4 regions of the Rahnella sp. PD4 genome follow, and region 4 is predicted to be linked to each of the others. Evidence: predicted binding sites of a transcription regulator. Region 4 holds the regulator's gene; each other region holds the start of a gene.
The links. Region 4 encodes PurR, which represses purine synthesis genes. Its sites were predicted from a motif close to CANGCAAACGTTTGCNTG; they were not measured.
Positions count from the first base shown of each region.

Region 1: aroL (shikimate kinase AroL) is a predicted target of PurR. The motif match lies at 1,386-1,403, and genes of this name have one in related genera.
Region 2: ACOZIO_RS04615 (L-serine ammonia-lyase) is a predicted target of PurR. The motif match lies at 1,102-1,119, and genes of this name have one in related genera.
Region 3: purE (5-(carboxyamino)imidazole ribonucleotide mutase) is a predicted target of PurR. The motif match lies at 1,401-1,418, and genes of this name have one in related genera.

Region 1 covers NZ_JBLZQF010000003.1:498,667-504,460, reverse strand. The annotation lists gene ACOZIO_RS11215 (IclR family transcriptional regulator) at 1-303, opposite strand, end outside; gene aroL (shikimate kinase AroL) at 842-1,366, opposite strand; gene ACOZIO_RS11205 (class I SAM-dependent methyltransferase) at 1,639-2,217, opposite strand; gene ACOZIO_RS11200 (DUF1471 domain-containing protein) at 2,481-2,756, opposite strand; gene ACOZIO_RS11195 (DUF808 domain-containing protein) at 3,146-4,066, shown strand; gene ACOZIO_RS11190 (class I SAM-dependent methyltransferase) at 4,122-4,892, opposite strand; gene ACOZIO_RS11185 (helix-turn-helix transcriptional regulator) at 5,030-5,794, shown strand, end outside.
Region 2 covers NZ_JBLZQF010000001.1:1,011,739-1,017,532, forward strand. The annotation lists gene pabB (aminodeoxychorismate synthase component 1) at 1-340, shown strand, start outside; gene ACOZIO_RS04610 (CoA pyrophosphatase) at 337-939, shown strand; gene ACOZIO_RS04615 (L-serine ammonia-lyase) at 1,147-2,511, shown strand; gene ACOZIO_RS04620 (EAL domain-containing protein) at 2,965-4,557, shown strand; gene ACOZIO_RS04625 (TerC family protein) at 4,634-5,794, opposite strand, start outside.
Region 3 covers NZ_JBLZQF010000016.1:48,382-54,175, reverse strand. The annotation lists gene purK (5-(carboxyamino)imidazole ribonucleotide synthase) at 1-826, opposite strand, end outside; gene purE (5-(carboxyamino)imidazole ribonucleotide mutase) at 823-1,332, opposite strand; gene ACOZIO_RS24345 (tRNA-(ms[2]io[6]A)-hydroxylase) at 1,513-2,145, shown strand; gene lpxH (UDP-2,3-diacylglucosamine diphosphatase) at 2,257-2,979, opposite strand; gene ppiB (peptidylprolyl isomerase B) at 2,991-3,485, opposite strand; gene cysS (cysteine--tRNA ligase) at 3,713-5,104, shown strand; gene alkA (DNA-3-methyladenine glycosylase 2) at 5,226-5,794, shown strand, end outside.
Region 4 covers NZ_JBLZQF010000001.1:860,414-866,207, reverse strand. The annotation lists gene punR (DNA-binding transcriptional activator PunR) at 1-737, shown strand, start outside; gene purR (HTH-type transcriptional repressor PurR) at 773-1,798, opposite strand; gene ACOZIO_RS03835 (YnhF family membrane protein) at 2,103-2,222, shown strand; gene ACOZIO_RS03830 (C40 family peptidase) at 2,388-3,284, opposite strand; gene ACOZIO_RS03825 (hypothetical protein) at 3,638-3,766, shown strand; gene ACOZIO_RS03820 (Grx4 family monothiol glutaredoxin) at 3,747-4,088, shown strand; gene rnt (ribonuclease T) at 4,181-4,894, opposite strand; gene gloA (lactoylglutathione lyase) at 4,987-5,394, opposite strand; gene ACOZIO_RS03805 (alkene reductase) at 5,558-5,794, opposite strand, start outside.

The DNA.
Region 1 (5,794 bases), on a different contig from region 4:
ACCCGTGCATTGCGTCAGCTGGCTGAGTTGCGCCATATACGGTGACGCTAAATCGACCAGCGGAGTCGATAAATAATGACTGGAAACAGCCAGTAATAATCGTCCGATCCGGTACAGGCGGCTGTCAGGATCACGTTCCAGCAGTCCTTCTGTTTCCATCGTCATCAGTAACCGGGAAACCGTACTTTTCGGTAATTTTAAATTTTCAACGACATCACTGAACGACAAACCGGGATGCCCCTGACGGATCCCTTGTTTTGAAAATAGCTTCAGTACTGCCGCCGCATTTTCCAATGTAGTCATAAAGGCGCGAGTTCCGCTATATGGAACAAGGTTCCTGTTTAGTTAAATAAAAATTAAAGCTGATACGTGTCAGCGTCAAGTCGTTTATTTTTCACGCAGGATGAAATACACAAAGGAATATGCTTAAAGAAATTCCTAAAGCCATTAGATTGAGAGGAAGGAGAAATAAATGCCGAGTATTAATGAGGTGACTGATGTAAAAACCAGCAGATTATCGTGATTAAATATTACGCAAAATATAAAGAGCGATAGAAGCTTCAATGAGAATAATGGTAACCGACCAGATGGCGGGCATCACTTTGGCATGCTGGCTGAAGAACGACATTATGGATTTCATCATGAGTTCCGCTGTTAAGTAATCACATGGGTTATTATTTTACGCCCACCTATACATCAGTACAATACTTAAGCGTACGTGATCTCCGTCACGTCACATGGCCCGTTTTGTTTACACCGGCTTTTCCCGGAGCCACGGCTCAGAACGCGCAGACATAAAAAAACGAGCCACCGGGCTCGTTTTGTCAGATATCAGGGGAATTCAGCGCGCCATCGACAGCGCCAGTGCATCCATAATCAGATTCACCACCCTCTGCGGCTCCTGAGTTCCGTCAACGACATGATGGGCCGCCTCCTGATAAAGCGCTTCCCGCTCATTCAATACTTCCGTCATTTCTTCCGTGATCGGCTTGCCTGTTAATGTCGGACGCTGATCTTCCAGCGGTGCATCTTCCAGACGATTTGCCAGGGTAGATGCAGGGGAACGCAGATAAATGACAGTACCATTCTGGCCCATAAAGTCGCGATTTTCCCGGGACAGCACCACGCCTCCCCCTGTGGCAACCACGGTGAAGGGCGAGCAAATAGCTTTTAATGTCTCAGTTTCACGACGGCGGAAGCCCTCCCAGCCCTCACGCTCAACAATATCTGCCACGCTGAGGCCAGAAGTACACAGCAACGCCAGATCGGTATCGACAAATTTGTAGCCCAGCGCTTTAGCCAGGGCATTGCCAACGGTTGTTTTACCCGCACCACGTGCGCCGACCATGAAAATGGTTTGTGTCATTACCGCTATCCTTTATTCCCTGGGAGCCGTTAGCCCGCCTGATGAAAATCCATCATCAATATGAAGTATGTGTCAAAAATGGTCATTGTACTGCCCTGCATGCGTACTCGTCAGATAGTACAACAAAAAAGCCTCACTGGCAGATTTTTGTCACCTGCCGGTGAAGCTTCTGTAGCGTTTTATTTACGCCGTTAAGGGCATCATACTGAAAAATCCTTGCTGCGCAACGGCCTGCAATAAGCTTTGCGAGCCCTATCCTCTAAGTTGCTGTATCAGCGGGGTTTACAGATATAGACCAGGGCGGGCGGAAAATTCTTCACTACCCGGATTTTTTTCCAGGTGAAGTAGCGTGATAACAATTTCTCTGACAGAGGGCTGTACTGGAATAAAACCAGCACGCCGTCCTTTTCTTTCAGCTGTTGCCGCGTGGTCTGCAAAATTCTGATACGGGTACGCAGAGGCATCGAGAGCAATGGCAGGCAGGAAAACACAGCATCATACGACGTGCTCATATGCTCGGCTGAATGTGCCATCACCTGTAAACGGCGATCTTTCATCTGATTAAGCTTACGGATAAACGCGGGCTGGATTTCAAAAGCCTCAAGCCGGGCGTCTGCCCGCATACGGCTCAGGATGCGGCGGGTCAGAACGCCGTCCGCCGCGCCAAGTTCGGCAATATCCAGCGATGTCGTCCAGTCAATCTGACTGAGCATCGCATGGCACAACCACGGTGACGAGGGCATAAGGGTTCCCATGGTGCGTGGTGAAGTAATAAAATTCTGCAAATAAAAAAACTGGTTCTGAATCGAAATCCCGGTGTTCTTAATTGTCATTATTGCGGCATTTAACATTTAAACGTCCTCCTGGGGGATATAGACTTCAATATCACTTATAAATTCTTAAGAAATGATTATTAAGAATAAAAAAGTGCCAGGAAGTTTAATATAAATTAAATCCTATGAGATGATTCTCAAAATAAACCGGCGAAGAGAAAAGATAAAAAGAATAAAAAAGGCCAATGTCAGGTGACATTGGCCTTCTCAATTCCCTATAACACGATTGAGCCTAATAAAAATCAGATAAATCAAGCGTTTCGCTTTAAAATATCTGCTTATTATTTATACAACTCAACACTGGCACGGGTCAGACTTGAATCCCCCGGGGTATCCGCACCAATCACACGGTAGTGGCTCGCCCCTTTGTCGCTGGCAATCTGGTTCAGCTGGTCGTGCAAACTGCCCGGGATGGTGCTAGGCGCACTGACGGACACCATGCCCAGTGACTGATAAGTACCGCTTTGCGCCTGCATTTCTGAAATAGGCGTCGCAGCCAGGGCAGAAAATGAAGCAACAGTAATAGCAACAGCTGTAATTGCAGGTAACAGTTTCATATTACGCACCTTTCTTTCGTTAGTTTCGTTAATTAATGGGGGCGGAAGCAATCCGTTGAATTAATTATCGCCGAAGCAATGAAAGCGGACGTAATACAATGTAAAGAACTTAAACCATTGTGGTAAAAATAAGGAGAGTATGAAAACAAACATTTCTGCTAGCGTAAGCGCTGGAGAATCAACGATATTTAATGGAGAAAGTATGGAGGAATTTCAAAGTTATTTATAGTTCGCACAACTTTCGCACAAATCGACGCCAGCATGCAATCACTGTTATGATTATTTTGTATGAATTCTCTGTTGCAGTGACCGGCTGTCCTGTCAGGGTTACAGAGTTCGGTTTCCCGCGCGTGCGGAGAACCTTTGCATAATGATAAAAGGGAGTATTTATGGCGGGTGGTAGTCTTCTGGCCTTAATCGATGACATCGCATCGATTCTTGATGATGTAGCGGCGATGAGCAAAGTCGCTGCGAAAAAAACAGCCAGCGTGCTGGGCGATGATTTGGCGCTGAATGCACAACAGGTGACGGGAGTAAAAGCCGATCGGGAATTACCGATCGTCTGGGCGGTAGCCAAAGGCTCAATGATCAACAAAGCCATTCTGGTTCCGCTGGCCTTACTGATCAGTGCCTTTATCCCCTGGGCCATTACCCCGCTGCTGATGATTGGCGGCGCTTATTTATGTTATGAGGGTTTCGAAAAAATCGCCCATAAACTCATGCCCGGCGAGCATCCTGCTGAAGAAAAACCGGCCGCCGCTGAAATAAAAAATGAAGCGGATGCTAAAAAGCATGAAAAAGATAAGGTCAAAGGCGCTGTGCGCACCGACTTTATTCTTTCGGCTGAAATCATCGTGATTTCGCTCGGTATTGTCTCATCAGCGCCGTTCCTTAATCAGATCACTGTGATGGTGCTGATTGCGGTGATAATGACTATCGGTGTCTACGGGCTGGTCGGCGCGATTGTCAAAATCGACGACGCCGGTTTGTATCTGAGTAAACTCTCCGGCGAAAACAGCATGATGAAGGGTGTGCGCGCCTTTGGTCGCAGCATCGTAAATCTCGCTCCCTGGCTGATGAAGGCACTGTCGGTGGTGGGAACTGTTGCAATGTTCCTGGTCGGCGGCAGCATCATCAGCCACGGCCTGCCGTTTATGCACAGCCTGATTGAACCCCTGACGCACGGCCACGAAAGCTGGGTGAATACACTGATTACCGGTGCCACTGATTTAGTCGTCGGTCTGATTGTCGGCGCGGCCGTGCTGGCGCTGGTGATAATTGGGCAGAAAATGTTCGGCAAGAAATCATAATACAGACGCTGTGCGCCCTTCCCTCTGTGAAAGGGCGCCTCTTAGGCTTTTATCTTCAGTGCTTCGATGCCACCAGCATCATGATATCACTGGTGAACGTACCGTCAGGCTGGATCTCAAAATGTTGTACCACCTCATCCGACATGACTTTTTGCAGTTCGCGGATAGCAACGGCGAAATGTTCCGGCGTACGCATACGGGCAATCCAACTGGTGAACTCCAGCGGCAGACGATCTGTCGTGACCTCACGGGCAATCAGCCCGGCTTCAGCCACCATATTCAGCCATTCACCTGGTGAATAATTGCAAACATGCGAGGTGTCGCGCAGCACTTCGACGGTTTGCAGATAAATATCCAGCAACGGGTGTCCCGGTGACACCACATCCATCATGATAAATTTACCGCCTGGCTTCAGCACGCGTGCCACTTCGCGCAGCGCCTGCCCGACATCATGCCAGTGGTGCGCGGAATAGCGGCTGATGATCACCTCAGCGCTATGATCCTCGAAAGGCAGCGATTCCGCCATGCCCTGTTGCACAGTGATATTGGTCAGTTGCTTATCCCGGGCAGCCAGCATGACCACATCCAGCATCTGCGCCGACAAATCGTAAGCAATCACATTTTTAACCACGCCTGCGGCAACAAAGCTGGCGTGCCCTGCGCCGCACCCCAGATCAATGACCTGCGCTTCCTTATAGGGTGCCAGCAAGGCAGCGAGACGTTGTAAATCCGCGCCCTGCGAATGAACCGCACTGGTCAGGTAATCCTGTGCCTGTGAGCCAAACTGCTTATCAACAGCCTCACTGTGAGTATTTTTGGTATTCATCATTGCTCCTGTCTGTCTTGTTTTTGTAATAAGAATCTGGGTTTCTCATGTTTCAAAATCACTATAGGCAGAGTTCTATACGAGAACAATATGAGCATTTATACTGGTATCAGTTACTTCCTGTTTAAGAGAATGTCATGACTGATAATGCAGAGTCGCTCAGCGGGCCGAAAGCGCTGGGCACGTTTTTACGTACTCACCGCGAACGTGTCACGCCTGAAATGGTCGGGCTTCCCGGTTCCTCCCGCCGCAGAACCAGCGGTTTGCGCCGCGAAGAACTGGCGCAAATCAGCGGGATCAGTGCAACGTGGTATACGTGGATTGAGCAGGGCCGCGATGTGTCCATTTCCGCTGCGACACTCGACAGACTGGCAAAAGCGCTGCGCATGGAGTCTGCCGCGCGCGAGTATTTATTCAGTCTGGCGTCGGTGAAAGATCCCCGGGTGTTGCCCTCTTCCGGCGCGCCGGACGCCGGCCTTAAAGATTGCGTCAGTCAACTCACCTGCCCCGGTTATCTGCTCGACAGTGCCTGGAATGTGCTGGCATGGAATCCCCAGGCAGGAGCGTTGTTCGGTGGCTGGCTGGGAGTGGATGAACACCCTAATCTGCTGGAGTTCATGTTCCTGCATCCGCTGGCTCGCCGGCTGGTCACAAACTGGCCGGAACGCGCCAAACGGGTGGTGGCGGAGTTTCGCGCCGAAACCAGTCATTACGCCCATTCGGAAGCCGTCCGCCAGTCGGTGATCAACCTGCGTGAGCGCAGCCACGAGTTCAACCAGTGGTGGTCACAGCAGGAAGTGCTGGCGCGTGAGGGAGGTGAACGGCGTTTCCATCACCCGCTTCAGGGTGAAATCTGTTACCGGCAACAGACCTTTTTCCCGGCCGGATATGCAGAATGTAAA
Region 2 (5,794 bases), 150 kb from region 4:
CACCGCACGTTTGCCGGAAACCTGTCACGCCAGCGCCTTGCTGCGTGCCTGTTTCCCCGGCGGCTCGATTACCGGTGCACCCAAAGTACGCGCCATGGAAATCATTGAGGAACTTGAACCACAACGGCGCAACGGCTATTGCGGCAGCATTGCGTATCTGAGCTGCTGCGGCACGATGGACAGCAACATTACCATCCGCACGCTGCTCACCGCGCAGGGTAAAATTTACTGCTGGGCGGGCGGCGGGATCGTCGCAGACAGTCAGGAACAGGCGGAATATCAGGAAACTTTTGATAAAATCGCCCGTATTCTGCCCGAATTAGGAGACATACAGCCGTGACGCTGCAGGCACAACACACGCCCTTACCGACGTTTTCACCTGCTGTGGAAGATTTCATTCTGCGTTTTCAGTTGCAGCCGCCGCGCAGGCCCGCTGCAGCCTTGCGCGGAACCCGCCATGCTGCTGTGTTGATACCGATTATCTGCCGTCCGGAACCCACCCTTTTACTGACGCGCCGCGCCGATCAGTTGCGTAAACACCCTGGTCAGGTAGCGTTTCCGGGGGGTGCAGCAGATGCGACCGATGCATCCATTATTGCGACCGCATTACGTGAAGCACATGAAGAGGTCGCGATCCCGCCTGAACAGGTTTATGTATTAGGAACATTATCACCGCAGGACAGCAGCAGCGGTTTCCAGGTCACACCGGTTATCGGACTGCTGCCTGTGGATGTTCCGCTACATCCGGCTGAAGATGAAGTTGCCGAATTGTTTGAAATGCCGTTGCGGGAAGCGTTTGATCTGACACGTTATTACCCTCTGGATATTCACCGCCGAGGCATTCATCACCGGGTGTATCTATCCTGGTATCAGCAGCAATTTGTCTGGGGACTGACGGCGGGAATCATTCGTCAGTTGGCCCGGCAGGTTGAAGCCTGAGCCCGCTGATTACATTTCGATCACACTTTTGCATCAAATAAGTTTATTTCATGCGAAAAATGAAACTTTTGCCTCTCAGCCCTTTTAAACTATAAGTCTATCCATAGGAATAAGAGACCCGTCCATAAAGACAGTCTCTGATGTTTTTTCATTTATGGAAGCCAGGGATCCCGTTCCCTGCCGCAATCTATTACAGGAGTATTCGACGTGATTAGCGTTTTCGACATGTTCAAGGTCGGGATTGGCCCTTCCAGTTCCCACACTTTGGGCCCGATGAAAGCAGGGAAACAGTTCGCTGATGATCTGCTGGAAAAGGGCATGATGCCTGCCGTTACGCGTGTCGCCGTGGACGTTTTTGGTTCTTTGTCACTCACCGGTAAAGGCCACCACACTGATATCGCCATTATTTTAGGTCTGGCGGGTAACCAGCCAGATACCGTCGACATCGACGGCATTCCCCATTTTATCCGCGACGTTGAGCAACGAGAGCGCCTGCCGCTGGGCGAAACCCACCATGAAGTCGATTTCCCACGCGATACCGGTATGGTGTTCCGCGGGGAGAATTTGCCACGCCATGAAAACGCCATGCAGATTCACGCTTTTGCTGGCGACAAAATGATTTACAGCAAGACCTATTACTCAGTCGGCGGCGGCTTTATCGTGGATGACGAGCATTTCGGTCAGCCGGTGCTGGATGAAGTGACCGTGCCCTACAGCTTTAATTCGGCCAGTGAAATGCTGGCAAAATGTAAAGAAACCGGATTGTCATTATCCGGTCTGATGATGAAGAATGAGCTGGCGCAGCACAGTAAGCAGGACATTGAGCAGTATTTTGAGAAAATCTGGCACACCATGCAGGCCTGTATTGATCGCGGCCTGAACACCGAAGGCGTTCTGCCCGGCCCGCTGCGGGTACCGCGTCGGGCTTCTGCCCTGCGCCGGATGCTGGTGTCTAACGATAAACTCTCCAGTGATCCGATGAACGTGATCGACTGGGTGAATATGTTTGCCCTCGCGGTTAACGAAGAAAACGCGGCAGGCGGACGTGTCGTGACGGCACCAACCAATGGCGCATGCGGCATTGTGCCTGCGGTGCTGGCGTATTATGACCAGTTCATTCAGTCGGTCAGTCCGGACATTTATCTGCGCTATTTCCTGACTTCCGGCGCTATCGGTATCTTGTATAAAATGAACGCATCGATTTCAGGCGCAGAAGTCGGCTGTCAGGGTGAAGTCGGGGTAGCCTGTTCAATGGCGGCGGCAGGCCTGACGGAATTGTTGGGCGGCAGCCCGGAACAGGTGTGTGTCGCGGCCGAAATTGGTATGGAACATAATCTGGGATTAACCTGTGACCCGGTTGCCGGTCAGGTTCAGGTGCCCTGCATAGAACGCAATGCTATCGCGTCAGTAAAAGCCATTAACGCTGCCAGAATGGCGTTACGCCGTACCAGTGAGCCGAGAGTTTCACTGGATAAAGTCATTGAGACGATGTATGAAACCGGTAAGGATATGAATTCCAAATACCGGGAAACCTCACGCGGGGGTCTGGCGATTAAGGTTCAGTGCGACTGATTCGGTCAAAAATGAGATTTTCCTGCGGTATGTTCGGGTTGTATAATTTTCGACCTGCTTACCACAGGAAATACCCCCTGGCGGGTAGCCAGCAGCAATAAAACCTTCGCTAACAACAACCCGTTGTATTATCAATAAAAAAGGGTAGTGAGACTTGCATTATACCCTGCAGGTACGGCATGCTGATTTCCGCCTGTTTTTCCCAGTCCGAACCTCTTCTTATTACATCTGCTAAATGTCGGAAATGGCCAGGAAAAACCCAAGTGACACTGTCACCTGCACTATTTTTTTGATTTGAACAGAGAAATATACGGAGTTTGCTGCAACTCAGGCCGGGCGGCAGACGATTTACAGCGACTCTCTATAAAAACGAAATGGCTGTTACGCATCGGTAACCCTTTAAAAATAATAATTTTGAGCCTGCATTTAACACGGGATAAAAGGATTAGAACGATGCTGTTCTCCCAGACCGGACTTGCGAAATATCGTTACTATCGCATTGCGCTCGCCAGTGCGATGGGAATATGTACGCTGCTTCTCACGCTGGGCATTCGTATCTACGAACAAGCTCAGGTTATCGCCAAAGATCAGCAGCGGGTAGCGTTTCACACCGTTGAAAAACTGGAAAAATTGCTTGAGCCCGCATCTCCGGCCGGCAAAGTAATGCCTTTCGATACCACGCTCAGCTGTAACGTGCTGCAGCCCTTGTTGCAACAAACCGTTGCACGGATGCAAACATTGCGTTCAATCAGTCTCGTCAGCAACGGCATTATTACTTGTTCAAGCCTGGTAGGTTCGCTGGATCTGAATTTTAACGACACCCTGCCTGCGTTCGCACAAGGCAAAACCCAGCTTGAGTTACGTGCGTCGAAATGGAGCCGTGTCGATACACCGACGCTGGTTTTATGGCATCCGGCGGCACCGGATAATCTTAACGGCGAACTGTTTATCTATAACATCGGCATCTTGTCGAATTTCCTGCTGGAACCCCAACCGCCTTATGCCAGCCACATAGTCCTCAACGTCGGGCAGCGAAATCTCGAATACGGCAAAAAGGCCATCGCCAGTTCCAGCGCCTTGCCGCAACCGCCTCTGCTGAGTGTCCGCTCGGGAAAATATGATTTTTCGGTCTCTATTTATGGAGATCAAGCCAGCACCCTGGCATGGAAGGAACTCTTTTCACATCTGCCGCTGTCAGTTCTGATAAGCCTGCTGACAGCAACAGCCGTTTATCTGTTCTCAGGCAGCCGCATCAGCCTGGCTTATCCGATCAGCCACGGCATTTCCAAGCGCGAGTTTAAAGTCTATTGCCAGCCCATTATCAACAGCACGGACGGCCGCTGTATCGGGGTGGAAACGCTGATGCGCTGGAAGAACCGCCGTCAGGAATGGGTATCGCCTGACGTATTTATCCCTCTGGCTGAACAGCACGGCTTAATCATTGCACTGACACGCTATCTTATTAAGACAGTCGCTGAAAATTTGTCAGTCTTTCCTGCAACGCCGGGTTTTTACGTCAGTATCAATGTTGCAGCACAGCACTTCACGAATATGGAAATTGTTGATGACATCCGAAAGCTGTGGCTTCCGGCGCAGCCATCAGTTTCTCTCATGCTGGAACTGACGGAGCGGACACGGTTACAGGAATTACGTGCTGCCGAAATTTCACAATTAAAAGAAATGGGAATTCTGCTGGCCATTGATGATTTCGGGACAGGCCACAGTTCACTGAGCTATTTAAAAACCCTTAATCCCGATGTGCTGAAAATCGATCAGGCTTTTACGGCTTCAATTGGCACGGATGCGATTAACGCAACCGTCACGGATACCATCATCACGCTGGCGCAGCGCCTCAATTTGAAGCTGATTGCCGAAGGTGTGGAAACCCGTGAGCAGGTGGATTATCTGCGTGAGCGCAGGGTTGACTCCTTACAGGGCTATTATTTTGCCCGCCCGATGCCTATTGATGTGTTCCCGATCTGGCTTGAACGGTATAAAAAATCAAGGCAGAACATGGAATTGCAGGATAAGACAGATCCGACCTGAAGAAGAAAATCAGTTTTATCCGACGCAAAAAAACGGCGACCTGAGTCGCCGTTTTACATCCCGAAATAAATCCCCGTTACTGGTCTTCATCCCATTTTTCGTCGGATGTCAGATGCCTGATACGCACCCGTTCAATACGGTATTCCGACACTTCAAGGATTTCAAAGTGCAGTGATGCCATTTCAATCACTTCCCCCACAACCGGCATCTGGCCTGATTTCGACAGCAGCAGCCCGGCAAGAGAAGCAAAGTCGTCGTCCGCATTCACCAACGTTTTGACGTCCAGAATTTGTTGCAACAGGTGTAAATCCGTTCCGCCTTTAGCAATCCAGGCATCACCATCAGCCACGACGTCCGGTGTTTCATCTTCGTCCGGGAATTCGCCTGCGATAGCCTCCAGTACGTCCAGCGGCGTCACCAGCCCCTGAATTACACCAAATTCATTACTGACCATCACCAGAAGCCCTCTGGCTTTGCGCAAAACCGCCAGCAGTTTGATGACATCCATTGTTTCCGGCACCACAATCGGCGGCGTTCTTTCCGCAAAAGCAATAATGCTTTCACCGTTTTCCAGCGCCACCAGCAGGTCTTTCGCGCGTACCACACCGATCACATCATCCAGCGAATAACGGCAAATCGGAAACAAACTGTGCGGTGTATCGAGAAGCTGACTGCGGATTTCATCCGGTGACTTCTCGCAGTCTACCCAGGAAATTTCGGTACGTGGCGTCATGATACTGCGCAGGGAACGTGACGCCAGCGTCAGTACGCCGGTGATCATATGCCGTTCTTCTTCAGCAAAGGTTTCACTGACCGGCACGACATCGCCATCAGGTTCATCTTCATGCTCATGCCGGCGTTTTCCGCCCATCAGTCGCTGAATGGCTTCCGCTGTACGTTCACGCATCGGGCGACTGGACTGGCTTTTCAGGAAGTTACGGCGCGCAATCTGGTTGAACAATTCAATCAGGATGGAGAAACCAATTGCAGCGTACAGGTAACCTTTCGGAATATGGAATCCGAAGCCTTCAGCAATCAGACTCAGGCCGATCATCAGCAGGAAGCTGAGACATAGCACCACCACGGTCGGATGGTTATTCACGAAGCGAGTCAGTGATTTGGACGCCAGCAGCATCACGCCCATCGCGATCACTACCGCAGTCATCATCACGGCCAGATTATTCACCATACCCACCGCAGTGATCACCGCGTCCAGCGAGAATACCGCGTCGAGCAC
Region 3 (5,794 bases), on a different contig from region 4:
CTACCGGTTTCGGCAGTGGCAGATCGAGAATGGCGCGCAGATGCATTTCAAACTGACTGTAGGATGCGCCGTTTTGCGTCCAGTGTCCGCTGTTATGCACACGCGGCGCCAGCTCGTTGATCAGCAACCCTTCGCTGACCACGAAACATTCCATCGCCATCACGCCGACATATTTCAGTTCGTTCATGATGGCCGACAGCATGCCTTCTGCCTGCCGTTGCAGATTAGCATCCGGCTGTGGCAGCGCAACGCTGGTGCGCAAAATACCGTCCTGATGCAGGTTGTGGGTCAGCGGATAAAAGACCGTTTTGCCGTCGTGTCCGCGCGCACCCACCAGCGAGACTTCACCGGAGAAATTGATGCCCTGCTCAACGATGCATTCGCCGTAGCAATCCTGCGGCAGCGTATTTTCTTCGCCTGAACGCAGACGCCACTGACCCCGGCCGTCGTAACCGCCAACACGACGTTTCACAATCGCCAGTTCACCCAGCTGTGAGAAAACCTGCGGCCATTGGGCAACATCGGCCAGCAATTGCCATGGTGCGGTTGCCAGGCCGAGTTGATCCAGTAACTGTTTTTGCGTCAGGCGGTCGGCCAGACGCGGGAAAATATCGCGGTTGACGAACGCATTATGCGTCGCCAGTTCACGGGTCAGGGCAGTTTCCGGCCAGCGCTCGATTTCAGCAGTGATGACGCTTTGCTGATACGGTACGGCTTCCGGCTCGGCATCCAGGCCGACGGGATATACGGCGATGCCCAGTGGTTCACCGGCCTGACGCAGCATTCTGCCTAACTGGCCGTTTCCGAGTACGCAAACCGGTTTCATGCTTCCTCCCGCGGATCGGGATTATTCAGCACTTCGTCCGTTTGTGTAGTGCGCCATGTCGCCAGATTTTTGGCGATTTCAGCATCATGCAGCGCCAGAATCTGTGCCGCCAGTAGCGCCGCGTTAGCCGCACCCGCTTTACCAATCGCCAGCGTACCGACCGGAATGCCACGCGGCATCTGCACGATGGAATATAAGCTGTCGATGCCACTGAGTGCCGCACTTTGCACCGGAACACCCAACACCGGTACCAGCGTCTTCGCCGCCAGCATGCCCGGTAAATGCGCTGCGCCACCGGCACCCGCGATGATCACATCAAATCCGTTAGCGGAAGCCTGCTCAGCGAAAGTAAATAACTTGTCCGGCGTACGGTGAGCGGAGACGATATCGACATGGAAAGGAATATTCAGCGTTGTGAGGACGTCGGCGGCGAACTGCATGGTCGCCCAGTCACTTTTTGACCCCATAACGATGGCGATTTTTGCCGGGGTAACGTTGGATGACATGTCTGTAAAGCTCCTGTGATTCGGAAATAGAAACTGCGAGGGCGCAAATGATAGCATGCTCCGTGAGGGAGGAAAACGGTTGCGTCGCCGGAAAACCGCGCATTTTTGATGAGAAGTTGGCGGCAGATTTGTATAATCCCCCTCACGCTGTTAATGACAAATCTGACTGGAAACTGATTTATGACGCAGGCTTTACTGGCACCGATTTATGATTTTCTTCACTGTGAAACCCCTGCTATCTGGGTCGATGTGGCGCTGGAAAATCAGACGGTGATGCTGATTGATCACGCCAACTGTGAAAAGAAAGCGGCGGCAACGGCGATGAGCCTGATGACCAAATATCTTGAGCGCACTGAACTGCTGTTTTGCGCGGCCCGTCTGGCACGGGAAGAGCTTCACCACTTTGAGCAGGTGGTGGAAATCATGCAAAAACGCAATATTACTTATACCCAGCTTTCACCGTCGCGCTATGCCAGCGGGATGATCAAACATACCCGTCATCATGATGATCTGAATATTCTGGTTGACCGGCTGATTATCGGAGCGTACATCGAAGCGCGTTCCTGCGAGCGCTTTGCCAAAATTGCGCCACATCTCGATGAAACCTTATCGCGCTTTTATACCTCACTGCTGCGTTCTGAATCACGGCATTTTGCCGATTACCTGGCGCTGGCAGAACAGTATGCCGGAACGGATATCCGTGAACGGGTAGAGGAGTTTGGCAGAATTGAAGCGGAACTGATCCTCACGCCGGATGAGCAATTCCGCTTCCACAGCGGCGTACCTGTTACCCTTCATACTTCAGGCTGCTGATATGTTGACTGCGTTCATTCGTCCTGGTCACTGAGCCAGCTAAGCTCCCGGGGATTCACAAACTTGTTGCCTTCGGCAACTCAACATTATTCAGGGTAATGGGAGGGTGACTCAAAACGGGAAGCTGATCAGTTCCACGTTGTCGGCAGTCACCTTGACCATCGAGCCTTCTTCGTGCCAGGCACCGAGTACCACCCGGTGCCCGGTTTTATTCTGCAACGCCACCTCGTGGATCGCCGGACGATGGGTATGGCCGTGAATCATCCATTCTACGCCTGACGTCTGCATTTCGCTGATCACTGCCTGCGGGTTCACATCCATAATATCCAGTGACTTACCCTGATTTGAGGCTTTGCTGTTGGCGCGCATTCTGGCGGCAATCGCCAGCCGCCATTTCAGCGGCAGCATCAGGAAAAGTTTTTGGATCAGCGGGTTGTGGACTTTTTTGCGGAAATTTTGATACGCGACATCATCGGTACACAGGGTATCACCGTGCAGGATCAGGACGCGGCGGCCATACAGCTCAAGCACTTTTTTTTCCGGCAGCAATGTCATCAGGCTGTCGCGTGCGAAGCGTCTGCCGAGCAGAAAATCGCGGTTACCATGAATGAAAAAGCAGGGTACGCCTTGCTGGTGTAACTGATTGAGTGCTGCGGCGATCTCGGCATGAAGCGGCTGCGGATCATCGTCGCCTATCCAGGCTTCAAACAGGTCACCGAGAATGTACAGGGCATCAGCCTGCGGCGCATCTTCGCGCAGAAAACGCAGAAAACCGGCAGTGATTGCCGGTTCCTGTGCGCAAAGATGGATATCTGCAATAAAAAACGTGGTCATCCCGACGTTGATTATTCGCTGACTGTGACGCTTTTGATCACAACATCTTCTTTTGGAACGTCCTGGTGCATGCCGCTGCGGCCGGTTTTGACGGCTTTGATCGCGTCAACCACATCCATGCCTTCGACCACTTCTGCGAATACGCAGTAACCCCAACCTTGCGCATTTTTGCCGCTGTGGTTCAGGAAATCGTTGTCAGTGACGTTGATGAAGAACTGGGCCGTGGCGGAGTGCGGATCGTTGGTACGCGCCATTGCCAGCGTGCCTTTGGTATTTTTCAGACCATTGTCTGCTTCATTATTGATAGGCGCATCGGTGTTTTTCTGGTTCATGCCTGGTTCAAAACCGCCGCCCTGGATCATGAAACCGTTAATCACACGGTGGAAAATAGTGTTGTCGTAGAAGCCTTTACGGCAATAGTTCAGGAAGTTTTCAACGGTGGCTGGCGCTTTGTCAGCGAAAGTATTAATGACGATGTCGCCGTGGTTAGTGTGGAAAGTGACCATATTTATCATCCTGCTAATGTTGATGTGTGCTCTTAGTAAGAGCGGCTACTATAGCCTTTTCTTATACCATAACTCAAAAGTTGCCGTCAGCAGTGGCTTTGTGATGACTAAAGCCCGTCCGGTGGCCTTATGGCGTTTCGGTGAAATCATTTTCGTTATATTATACGCGTTAGTGTCGCTTAAACGCGTCAACGTCATTTTCTACGCCCAACACACGGAATAGCCTGATGCTGAAGATTTTTAATACCCTGAGTCGCCAAAAAGAGGAATTCAAGCCAATTCATGCCGGTAAAGTCGGTATGTACGTGTGTGGGATCACTGTTTACGACCTGTGTCATATCGGCCATGGTCGCACCTTTGTGTCTTTCGACGTGGTATCACGTTATCTGCGCTACCTCGGTTATGACCTGAAATATGTGCGCAACATTACCGATATCGACGACAAAATCATTAAACGTGCCGCTGAAAATGGCGAAACTTTCATGTCGCTAACCGATCGTATGATCGCGGAAATGCACGCTGATTTTGCCTCACTGAACATTTTGCCACCGGACGCGGAACCGCGTGCGACGCGGCACATTGATGAGATCATCGATATCGTGCAGAAGCTGATTGACCGCGACCATGCTTATGTCGCGTCGAACGGCGACGTGATGTTCTGGGTGGAAAGTGATCCGGATTACGGCGTGTTGTCCCGTCAGGATCTGGATCAGTTACAGGCTGGCGCACGCGTTGAAGTTGAAGCTAACGTGAAACGCAATCCGATGGATTTTGTGTTGTGGAAAATGTCTAAGCCGGGCGAGCCGAGCTGGACATCACCGTGGGGCGAAGGTCGCCCGGGCTGGCATATCGAATGTTCTGCCATGAACTGCAAACAGCTCGGCGCGCATTTCGACATTCACGGCGGCGGTTCTGATCTGATGTTCCCGCACCATGAAAACGAAATTGCACAGTCAAGCTGCGCGCATGACGGTCCGTATGTGAATACCTGGATGCACTCCGGTATGGTGATGATTGATCGTGAAAAGATGTCCAAATCGCTGGATAACTTCTTTACGGTGCGCGACGTGCTGAAATATTACGATGCTGAAAGTGTGCGCTATTTCCTGATGTCGGGTCATTACCGCAGCCAGCTGAATTACAGCGAAGAGAATCTGAAACTGGCGCGTACCTCAATGGAGCGTCTTTACACCGCGCTGCGCGGGACCGATGCTGCTGCAACGCCAGCCGGTGGTGAGGCTTTCGTTGCGCGTTTCCGTGCGGCTATGGACGACGATTTCAATACGCCGGAAGCTTATTCTGTGCTGTTCGATATGGCGCGTGACATCAACCGCCTGAAAGCGGAAGACCTGTCTGCGGCAAACGGACTGGCCGCCGAACTGCGCCAGCTGGCAGGTGTACTTGGCCTGCTGGAACAGGATCCGGAGCAGTTCCTCAAGTCCGGCGCACAGGCGGATAATGACGACGAAGTGGCTGAAATCGAAGCGTTGATCAAACAACGTAACGATGCCCGTGCCAGCAAAGACTGGGGCATGGCGGACAAAGCGCGCGATCGTCTCAATGAAATGGGTATCGTGTTAGAAGATGGCGCTGCCGGAACCACCTGGCGCCGCAAGTAATCTCCTTCATACCTGAAGCTGCAGCAGTGTGCCTTGCTGCAACTCCAGTTATTTTGGAGAGGCGTGATCTCAACAGCCTCCTTTTTGGAGGCTTTTTTATAAGGATTACCCTGTGACCCGAATGCTTCTGACGTATCAGCCTCCGTATGACTGGCAATGGATGACGACTTTTCTCGGCGTACGTGCGTTGCAGGGCGTCGAACAGCAGGACGGCGAATATTATCAGCGCACGCTGGCAGTGATGCACAATGGTGAACGGCTGACAGGCTGGTTGCGGCTGCGTCCGTTGCCTGAGCAACATGGCGTTGAGCTGGAAGTGTCGGCGTCGCTCTCGCCGGTCACGGAAAAAGTGGCGGCACAGGTGCGGCGTTTGCTGGATCTGGATGCGCAGCCGATGCTGATCGCCGGCGGTCTGGGGACGCTGGCGGAAAACGCCGTGGGATTACGTCTGCCGGGCTGTATCAACCGTTTTGAGCTGACGGTTCGCGCCATTCTCGGACAACTGGTGAGCGTGAAAATGGCGGCGACACTGGCGACGCGGCTGACCGAAAAATGGGGAGACTCTGTGTGTACGCCGTTTGTGGCACTGACCCATTTGTTTCCATCTGCGGCTACGATCGGGCAGTTAACGGTGGATGATTTACGGGGCATCGGTGTGCAGGGCAAGCGTGCGGCATGTCTGATTAATCT
Region 4 (5,794 bases):
TGCTGACGCCAGCGGGAAAGGTTTTTGTCGATGAAGCACGGGTTATGACAAAAAAAATGATAGCCACCCGCCGGCAGTGTCAACAGGTGGCGAACGGCTGGCGCGGCGAATTACGTGTGGCGGTCGACCGGATTGTCAAACCCGCACGGACACGGCGTCTGGTGCTCGATTTTTATCGCCATTTTGCGGATACCGAACTCATTATTCACTCGGAAGTGTTTAACGGTGTCTGGGATGCGTTGGTCGACGGGCGTGCAGACGTGGCGATCGGCGCTACGCGCGCGATACCGGTTGGCGGGCGCTTCAGTTTTCGTGATATGGGATTTATGGACTGGCATTGTGTCGTCAGCCCGCAACATCCGCTGGCGCAGCTATCCGGTGCGCTGAACGATGATCAACTGCGACCTTATCCGGCATTGTGCCTGGAAGATACTTCCCGGACATTGCCTAAGCGTGATACCTGGACGCTCGATAACCAGCGGCGTCTGGTCGTGCCGGACTGGACCTGTGCGCTGGAATGCCTGACTGAGGGTTTATGCGTGGGTATGATGCCGGTTCACCGGGTCATGCCGTGGATTGAACAGGGAAAATTACAGGTGCTGGCACTGGAGAATATATTCCCTGACAGCCCGTGCTGCCTGACGTGGGATCAAAGCAATCCTTCACCTTCACTGAGCTGGCTGTTGGAATACATGGGCGATACAGACACCATGAATCAGGAATGGCTGCGCGATTAGAACAAACGCCTGCACAGGCAGGCGTTTGTTATTTGTTAACGACGGTAATCGCGGTACGGGCCGTCGGCGACTGAACGGCGCTCGACCAGTTTCGGATGCACTTCGATGGTCTGGGACTCTTCACGCTTACTGACAATTCTGTCCAGTAACATCGTAAAGGCCATTTCACCCAGACGTTCTTTCGGCTGATGCACGGTTGTCAGCGCCGGGGAGAAGTAACGGGCGTTACGCACATTGTCGTACCCGATCACGGAAATATCCTGAGGAACGCGAAGGCCGAGTTCGTCTGCGGCACAAATTGCACCCATTGCCATCACATCGCCGCCGCAAAATACGGCAGTCGGACGATGCTTCTGCATCAGAATCTTATGCATTGCCTGGTAGCCAGACTCTGGTTCGAAATCACCCTGAACTACCCATTCGTCACGAAGAGGAATATTGGCTTCAGTCAGTGCTTTCACAAAACCCTGGAAGCGGCCGCCGCCGGTATTACGCGCCAGTTGCCCGGGGATCACGCCAATATCACGATGACCGCGTTCAATCAGATAACGACCGGCCATGTAACCACCTTCGAAAGCGTTATCGATAATGCTGTCGGTAAAGTTCTTGCGTGCTTCACCCCAGTCCATGACCACCATGGGAATCGAGCGGTACTCTTCGAGCATATTGAGCAATTCATCAGGGTATTCCGCGCACATCACCAGCAAGCCGTCGACGCGTTTTTGCGCCAGCATTTGCAGGTAGGCCTGTTGTTTCTCCAGGTTATTATGCGAGTTACACAAAATCAGCGTATAGCCTTTGGAGAAGCAGCTGTTTTCCACGGCTTCAATCACTTCGGCAAAATAGGGCGCTTCGCTTGAGGTGGCCAGCAGGCCGATGGTTTTAGTGTTATTGACCTTCAGACTGCGGGCTACAGCACTCGGAGAGTAATGTAACTCTTTGATTGCAAGGAGAACCGCTTCTTTGGTTTCTTCGGCGACGAAACGTGTTTTATTGATGACGTGCGACACGGTTGTAGTGGAAACGCCAGCGCGCTTTGCGACATCTTTAATCGTTGCCATGTAAACAATGACTCCTGAACTCACGTGCTTCAGCACGTTAGCATTATGTTAATCGTTTGCCTGCGAGGATTTAACTGCTGGCTTCTCAAAGGGCAGTGAAATCATTGGGTGGATTCTTCAGAATGAGGCGCGAAATGCTCTCGGGTGAAATCGACCGGCACACAGACGTGTTAACCGACAATTTTCTCTTATAATGCAGGAAAGTGGAAGCAAAATTCTCAGGAACGCATTGTCATTCAACACAAGATTTTAAAGGTTAATTATGAGAAAATGCGTTGGCACACAATGAGTGTGGTATTAAGAAATGCCACAATTTGATCCGAAAGGGGGTTTGATGGACAGCAACCTGAAATTATCGTTGATCACCACGGTATGCGCTTTGCTTATGATTATCGCTTTCAGCTTCACTGCAATAATGAACTGATTCAATAAGTGATCCGCCATAAAAAAGGGCGACGCCTGTCACAGGCGTCGCCCTTTTCAATGTTACGCAGTGACCGTTACCGCCGATGTTCTTCCCTGCAGAAACGCTTCGTTAAATGCTATTCAATGGCTGATTAGCGAACCTTCAGACTTAACGAATTGTTTATTATCGGATCGTTTTAGGGGTCATTACCCGACGTGCGCCTACATAGTGGTCTTGCCAGTAATCATCGCCAAGAGAAGTAATTTTAATGTCTTCGCCCGTTCTTGGAGACTGAATAAACTTGCCGTTGCCAACGTAAACCCCAACATGGTCTGCCGCGCCGCGGTTATTGATTCTGAAGAACACCAGATCACCGCTTTCAAGTTCGCCGCGTTTGACCGGAGCGGCATCGCGCAGGTGATACATTTCATTCGCTGTACGTGGCATTTTTATACGGATCAAATCTTTGTAAGCATAATAAACTAAGCCGCTGCAATCAAAACCGGTATTCGGCGAGGTTCCGCCCCAGCGATACGGTTTTCCTACCTGGTGCATCAGTTTGGTCATGGCCGTTTGCTGAGCATGCTGATAGCGTTTTTTATGTGTTGCACTTAGCGTAATCGGTTTGCTGTCTTCTTCGAATTTCTTACCTTTACGGTGCCGGCCATAGGCTTCTTTTTTACCGGCCTTTTCCGTGCTGTTTTTCGCGAGGGCACGGGTTTTGCTATGTCTCTCTGTTTTGCTCTCGGCCCGCGTGGTCTTGAGTGTCTTTTCTTTTTTACTTTCGGCCCGCGTTTTGGCGCTTCTCTCCGTCGTGGTCTTTCGTTTAACCAGTTCGGTGCTTTTCACTTTCTTCTTCGAATTCTTATCCTGAGTTTTTTGTTCTGTGACGGGCGCGGTTTTCGTTTTTTTACTGTTTTTCGCAGCAACCGTTTTTCGCTTTCGTCGTTCTTCCGGCGCAGCCTGATTAACATGACTTTTACGCTGATCGGCAGAGACACGAGTCTGTGGCGACGCATGTGCCATATTTAAAAACAGCTGGGTAAAGAGCAGCACAAAAAGCGTGAACAGTAAGCGCATAGCTTCGTTACCATGAGTGGTAGGTTAAACATCAGGGATGTCAGAGTATTGCCTAAAAGAACCCGACAAAAAAGCACGAATTGCCTCGATTCTAGATCATATTGTGAGAAAAAGTTAATAGCTTTTTTTATGTCGAAATAACCGCCATTTTTAGTCAAAAAAATGACCGTTTTTCATGATGTTAATATTTGAGTTAATCAGTGGAATTCTGCAAATTTGATCGGATTGATGAACGCCGGAAATGTTATTCCCGATGAATGTTTAAATATGTGAGCCTGAGCGCACCCGCTAAAAATGGTTAAATAAATTGTCAGCACTGAGAAAGACCCCACAAAAAATGGCGTTTTTATCTGATGGCTGCCGTCGTTACAATAGAAGGTATTGTGATTGTACACCGTCTCTTTGTGCTGCGCGTGAAGAGCAATGATCGTGACAGCCTGTACCGGCTTGAGGAAGCAAGAAATGACTACTCCAACTATTGAAAAGATTCAGAAGCAAGTTTCTGAAAACCCGATTCTGCTGTACATGAAAGGTTCGCCAAAACTGCCAAGCTGCGGTTTCTCTGCTCAGGCTGTTCAGGCGCTTTCTGCCTGTGGCGAACGTTTTGCTTACGTGGATATCCTGCAGAACCCGGACATCCGTGCTGAGATGCCAAAGTTTGCTAACTGGCCAACGTTCCCACAATTGTGGGTGGACGGCGAACTGGTTGGCGGCTGCGACATCGTGGTTGAGATGTTCCAGCGCGGCGAGCTGCAGCAGTTGATCAAAGAAACTGCTGAGAAATACAAATCTTCTGAAGAGTAATACTACGGAAGATCACCGGCTTTTCGACCGGAAAATATGAAGAGCGACATGATGTCGCTCTTTTTTGTTTTCAGTCCGCCGGAAAGTCGTCATTACTGATTTTCTTCAGACGCCGTTTCGTCTTCGGCTTGTTCGTCTGAAAGCACCAGAGGCCAGCCGCCAAGGCGTTTCCATCGGTTTACCAGTTCGCAGAACAACTCGGCCGTGCGCTCGGTATCATACAACGCAGAATGTGCCTGGCTGCTGTCAAAATCGATACCCGCACTGATACAGGCTTTTGCCAGCACCGTTTGCCCGAGTACCAGCCCGCTTAGCGCGGCAGTATCAAACGTAGCAAAAGGGTGGAACGGATTACGTTTCAGCCCGGCACGTTCGGCCGCTGCCATGAGGAAACTGTGATCAAAATTCGCGTTGTGCGCCACAATGATCGCACGGTTACAGTTCTGCTCTTTCATTCCTTTGCGGATGACTTTGAAAATCTCATGCAGGGCTTCATATTCACTGACTGCGCCGCGTAACGGATTGGTCGGATCGATACCGTTAAATGCCAGCGCTTCCGGCACCAGTATCGCACCTTCAAAAGGCTCGACGTGGAAATGCACGGTCTCATCGCTTTGCAGCCAGCCGTCCTGATCCATCTTCAGCGTGATCGCTGCAATTTCCAGCAGCGCATCGGTTCTGGCATTAAATCCGGCGGTTTCTACATCGATAACCACGGGATAAAAACCACGAAAACGGCCTCTCAGGGCGTTAATGTCACTATTCTCGGCCATTAGTTTCTTATCTTCATCGAATTCAGCGCGCATTATGACAAATTTTGCCGCCGCTTGCAGGGTTGTGGCAAAAATCAGGCAATAAAAAAGGGCGCGATTGCGCCCCAGTCGGTGGTCGGGGAAATTTAATTACCCAGCCCCTGTCCTGCGTGTCTGGATTCGATCAGTTCGATTTTGTAACCGTCCGGATCTTCAACAAACGCGATAATAGTGGAGCCGCCTTTGACCGGGCCCGCTTCACGGGTCACTTTCCCACCCGCATTACGGATGTCATCACATGTTTGCGCAACGTTATCAACGCCCAATGCGATATGACCGTAAGCGGTGCCGATGTCGTAGCTGTCGACGCCCCAGTTATAGGTCAGTTCGATCACTGCACCTTCACTTTCTTCGGTGTAACCGACGAAAGCCAGAGAATATTTATATTCAGTGTTTTCGCTGGTACGCAGCAAACGCATACCTAAAACATCGGTATAGAAGCTGATAGCACGTTGCAGATCGCCAACGCGAAGCATGGTGTGGAGTAAACGCATAGGTTCCTCTTTATTTGCAGGATGAGAATTAACGGGTCAAGACTAACTGATAGCAGCCACTTTGTCTGTAAAAGGGCAACCGATTGTTGAATGACTGACCCAAAAAAAACAGCAGAAGGAGGGCCACTTCTGCTGCAAGGAGTCAATGACTCTTTTTTAATTATTACAGTGTCGGATAATCGGTGTAACCCTGAGCACCGCCGCCATAAAAGGTTTCCGGTTTGGGTTCGTTAAGCGGCGCGTGAGATTTCAGTCGCTCAACCAGATCAGGGTTTGCAATATAGCTGCGGCCAAATGCCACGGCATCGATATAACCTTTTTCGATCAGCTCTTCGCCTTTCTCTGCGGTGTAAGCACCAGCACCGACAATCACGCCCTGATAGTGCGCACGGATCACTGC